2 regions of the Streptomyces sp. WMMB303 genome follow, and region 2 is predicted to be linked to the other one. Evidence: riboswitches for the same ligand, from Rfam matches in the RefSeq annotation. Region 2 holds a riboswitch; the other holds the start of a gene.
What was found. Region 2 has a riboswitch for cobalamin ahead of P2424_RS07580 (ABC transporter substrate-binding protein). Riboswitches for the same ligand answer to the same signal wherever they lie in the genome.
Positions count from the first base shown of each region.

Region 1 (2,445 bases), 490 kb from region 2:
CCCCGGCCCGGCCGCCGAACCGACGGCGGAGCCCGCACCCGTGTCCGTGCCCGCCGGTGTGGTCACCACCGCAGTCCGGGCCGTCGCCCCGCCCCCGCCGCCCGCGGGAGTGGCGGTCGGCTCCGCCGAGGAGGCAGCGGCCTCCGAGACCCCGGCCCCGCATCCGACCGACCGCCCCGCGTCGGCGAGCAGCCTCAGCTAGGCAGAAGGGACGACCGCATGCACATCGACTGGGCCGCGCTCGGCCAGGTCTTCGGCGTCAGCCTGGTGGCGACGGTGGGACTCGTCGGCATCTTCACCCTCGGCATCGTCGCCGGCTCGCCGCGCACCGCCGGCACCGCTCCCACGGCACTGGCCCGCACCGGCGCCTACGCGTGCTATGCGCTGTGCCTGGCAGCGGTGGCGTACGGCATCTACCTGATCGCGGGCTGAGCCCGCTCCCGTCCGGTCGCGGCGGCCCCCGGCAGGGCTGCCACGGCCGGACGAGCCGCGTCGGTGAGGGGGTACGGGAGCATCCCGTACCCCCTCACCGACGGCGCTGCTCGCAGCCCCGTCGCAGGTCAAGGGCGAGTTGACGGGGCCGGACCGGCGTGGTGGACTTCCGGTGCCAAACGGCGGCACGGAGAGGAAGCCGGTGCGAATCCGGCGCGGTCCCGCCACTGTCACCGGGGAGCGCCACCCCCAACGAAGCCACGGCCCGCACGGGCTGGAAGGCGGGGGATGGTGTGGATCCGGGAGCCAGGAGACTCTCGCCGCCGGTCGAGTCGAGCCAGGGCGAGGACCCTGAGTGAGGACGCCGAGATGCGTGGCTGTGCCGCCATATCCGCTGCCGACGTGCCCGCCGCCACCGCGGGGGACACCGTCGCGGGGACCGCTGTCGTGGGTGAGTGCGCCGGATCCGTCCGCTGATGGGCACCGCTGACGTCCGGGTGCGCGGGGTCCTGCTGGGGTTCGCCGCCGACGCGCTGCTGGGCGACCCGCGGCGCGGCCACCCGGTGGCCGTATTCGGCCGGGCCGCCGGAGCGCTGGAGCGCCGCCTGTGGCGCGACCACCGGGGTGCGGGCGCGCTGCACACCCTCCTCGCCGCGGGCGGCGCCGTCGCCGTGGCCGGCGCCGCGCTCCGTGCCGCACGCAGCCGGGCGGCCGCGCCGCTCCCCGAAATCGCCCTGACCGCGGCCGCCACCTGGGCCGTCCTCGGGGGGACGTCGCTGACCCGGGAGGCGCGAGCCGTGTGCGGCGCGCTGGAGGCCGGGGACCTGGAGCTGGCACGCGAGCGGCTGCCCGCGCTGTGCGGGCGCGATCCGCAGCGGCTGGAGGCGCCGGAAGTGGCCCGCGCCGTGGTCGAGTCGGTCGCGGAGAACACCTCGGACGCCGTGGTGGGGGCCCTGGTCTGGGGGGCGCTGGCGGGTGTCCCCGGTCTGATCGGCTTCCGCGCCGTCAACACGCTGGACGCGATGATCGGCCACCGCTCTCCTCGGCACCGCCGCTTCGGCTGGGCCGCCGCGCGGCTGGACGACGTGGCGGGCGGCCCGGGGGCGCGGCTGACCGCCGTGCTGGCCGCGCTCGCCGGCCCCGACCCGCGCGGTGCCCTGTGCGCCTGGCGCGCCGATGCGCACCGCCACCCCAGCCCCAACGCGGGCCCGGTCGAGGCGTCGTTCGCGGGCGCCCTCGGGGTGCGGCTGGGCGGCACCCTCGCCTACGGCGGACGGGTGGAGCACCGGCCCGTCCTCAACGCTTCCGGCCGCGCCGTACGCACCGCCGACATCGAGCGGGCCGTGCGGCTGTCGCGCCGGGTGGGGCAACTGGCCCTGGTGACGAGCTGTCTGACGGGAGCGGCGGTGGGCCGCCTGCGGCAGGGCCGCGCGGTGGGAGGAGCACGGTGAGCGGGCGCGGAACGGGCGGGCTGCTGGTCGCGGGGACGACCTCGGACGCGGGCAAGAGCGTGGTGACGGCGGGCATCTGCCGCTGGCTGGCCCGCAAGGGGATACGCGTCGCGCCGTTCAAGGCGCAGAACATGTCGCTCAATTCCTATGTCACCTCCGACGGGGCGGAGATCGGCCGCGCCCAGGCCATGCAGGCGGCAGCGGCCCGGGTGGAGCCGAGCGCGCTGATGAACCCGGTGCTGCTGAAGCCGGGCGGCGACCGCACCAGCCAGGTCGTCCTGCTGGGCAAGGCGGTCGGTGAGATGTCGGCGCGGGGCTACTTCGGGCGCCACCCGAGCGGCGCGGAGCCCACCGGGGACGGGGTGGACGGCGAGGGCGCGCCGCCCGCGGGGCGCGCGGAGCTGCTGGAGACGGTCGCGGGCTGCCTGGAGGAGCTGCGGCGCACCCACGACGCGGTCGTCTGCGAGGGCGCAGGGAGCCCTGCCGAGATCAACCTGCGGCGCAGCGACATCGTCAACATGGGGCTCGCCCGGGCCTGCCGGCTGCCGGTGCTGGTGGTCGG
Region 1 is NZ_JARKIN010000001.1:1,183,234-1,185,678, forward strand. It holds gene P2424_RS05425 (inorganic phosphate transporter) at 1-202, shown strand, start outside; gene P2424_RS05430 (hypothetical protein) at 220-432, shown strand; cobalamin riboswitch at 624-749, shown strand; gene P2424_RS05435 (cobalamin biosynthesis protein) at 909-1,883, shown strand; gene P2424_RS05440 (cobyric acid synthase) at 1,880-2,445, shown strand, end outside.
Region 1: it holds a riboswitch for cobalamin, as region 2 does, so the genes downstream of both, P2424_RS05435 (cobalamin biosynthesis protein) here and P2424_RS07580 (ABC transporter substrate-binding protein) in region 2, are expected to answer to the same signal.

Region 2 (2,445 bases):
CGGTGCCTCCGCTCCGCGGGGCGTGCGTCCGCGTCCCGACGTTTCCTGTCCTGACCGTGCGGCCGCCCGCGTACCGTTCGCCCGACGAGATCCAGGAGAGTGCCCCCGACGACCGACACCCAAGACTCCCCGGGCCAGGGGCCGACGCCCCGTCGGCCCGGGGTGCGCCAGGAGCGCAAAGCTGAAACTGAAGCTGATGTGTGAACCCCCGGCCGCACTGCTCACCGCAGGCGCCGGTCAGTCTCAACCTCTCGCTCCACGCTCAGCATCGCCGTTCATCGCCCGGCAACCGGGGCGGTGACGACCTCGAGACGCTGGTTCGAGCCCAGCCGGCGCATCCACGCTGCGCCGTGGTGGAGTGGCTCCACGCGAGGACATCGCCGAACGATCCGCCCATGAACCGTCAGGGCGTGCGAACGAGCGGCACCCAGGACCCCGGGGCCGGGTAAAGCCCCGGGGTCCCTTCCTTCTCCTCCCCCTCTCTTCCCCCTCTCCTCTCTCTTCCTTTCGCCGGATTCCGGTGCACTGCCGCGCTCGTCCCCGATGTCCCCACGCGTGGTACGTTGCAACAGCCAGTCAAACCCTTGATCGGGTCAGGGAATCCGGTGCGAATCCGGAGCTGACGCGCAGCGGTGTGGGACTGGGGCGTGCACGAGGCCACTGGGGCGCAGCCCCCGGGAAGGCGCACCGCCCCCGCAGTCCCGAGTCCGAAGACCTGCTGGCGGCCGCGTCCGGAGGACCCCGGCGCGGTACGACGCCGGGCCCCGCGAACGGGCCTCTGACGGAGAAGGATCTGCTGGCCATGCGCCGACCGCGCCGTATCCGCGCCCTCGTGCCGGGCCGCCCACCGGCAGCCGCCCGCCACCGCTCGGCCGCCGGCCGGGCGCGCGCACACCCGCGCCCGCCGCACCGCACCGGCCGCGCGTTCCTCACCTCGCTGCTGCTGATATCCCTGACGGCCTGCGCCGGAGAGTCCGGCGACGGCAGCGGAGACGCGCGCGGCTCCTCCGCCGAGGGCTTCCCGTACTCCGTCACCAACTGCGGGGAGCGGACCGTCTTCACCGAGCCGCCGCGGCGGGCCGTGACCATGAACCAGCACGTCACCGAGATCATGCTGGCGCTCGGCCTGCAGGACCGGATGGCCGGCACCGCCTATCTGGACGACCGGATACTGCCCCGCTACGCGAAGGCGTACCGCGGGATCGACGTCCTGGCGAAGAAGTACCCGTCCAAGGAGATCCTGCTGGGCGCGGCACCGGACTTCGTCTACGGCGGCTACGCCAGCTCCTTCGACAGGACGGAGGGGCGGTCGCGCACGGCACTGCGGGAGAGCGGCGTCAAGACCCGGCTCAACCTGGAGTCCTGCACCGACGACGTGGACATCGACACGCTGCACCGGGAGTTCCGGGAGGTCGGCCGGATCTTCGGCGTACCGGAGCGCGCGGCGGCGCTGGTCAGGAAGCAGGACCGGCAACTGGCGGCCACCGCGAAGCGGCTGAAGGGGACGGACCGCGCCCGGGTGTTCGTCTACGACAGCGGGGAGAGCTCCGCCTTCACGGCAGGCGGCGCGGGTATCGGCGACGAGATCCTGCGCCGGGCCGGCGCCCGCAACGTCTTCGCCGACCTCGACAAGACGTTCGCCGACGTCTCCTGGGAGCAGGTCGTCGAGCGCAAGCCGGAGGTCGTGGTGATCTACGACTACGGCGGAACGACCGTCGCGCAGAAGAAGAAGCGGCTGCTGGAGGACCCCGCGCTGGCCGACGTGCCCGCGATCGAGCACGGGCGGTTCGCCGTACTGCCGCTCTCCTCGGCGGTGCTGGGCCCGCGGGTGCCGGACGCGGTGGACGAACTGGCCCGGCAGTTGCACCCGGAGGACGCCGGTGATGCCGGTGCGCAGTAGCGCCGGGCCGCGCGCCTCCGCCGCCCCGCTGCGGTGCGCCCTGGTGTGCGGGGTGCTGGCCGCCGTCCTGGTCACCGGGGCGCTGGCCGGGCTGGCGCTCGGCGCGGCACGGATCCCGCTCCCCGACGTGCTGGCGGCCCTGACCGGCCGGGCGCGGCCGGGCCCGTTCACCACCATCGTGCTCGATGTGCGGCTGCCGAGGGTGCTGCTGGCCGTCGTCGTCGGCGCCGGACTGGCACTGGTGGGTGCGGTGCTGCAGGCGCTGGTGCGCAACCCGCTGGCCGATCCGTATCTGCTGGGCATCTCCTCCGGCGCCTCCACGGGCGCCGTCCTGGTCGTCGTCCTGGGCGTCGGGGCCGTCTCGATGGAGGCGGGCGCGTTCGCCGGGGCGCTGCTGGCGATGGTGACCGTCTACGCGATGGCGCGGAGCGGCACCGCGATGACGACGGGGCGGCTGGTGCTGGCCGGAGTCGCGGTGCAGTACGTGCTCTCCGCGCTGACCAGCCTGGTGCTGGTGACCTCCGCGGAGAACGAGCATCTGCGGG
Region 2 is NZ_JARKIN010000001.1:1,675,302-1,677,746, forward strand. It holds cobalamin riboswitch at 557-738, shown strand; gene P2424_RS07580 (ABC transporter substrate-binding protein) at 803-1,900, shown strand; gene P2424_RS07585 (iron ABC transporter permease) at 1,884-2,445, shown strand, end outside.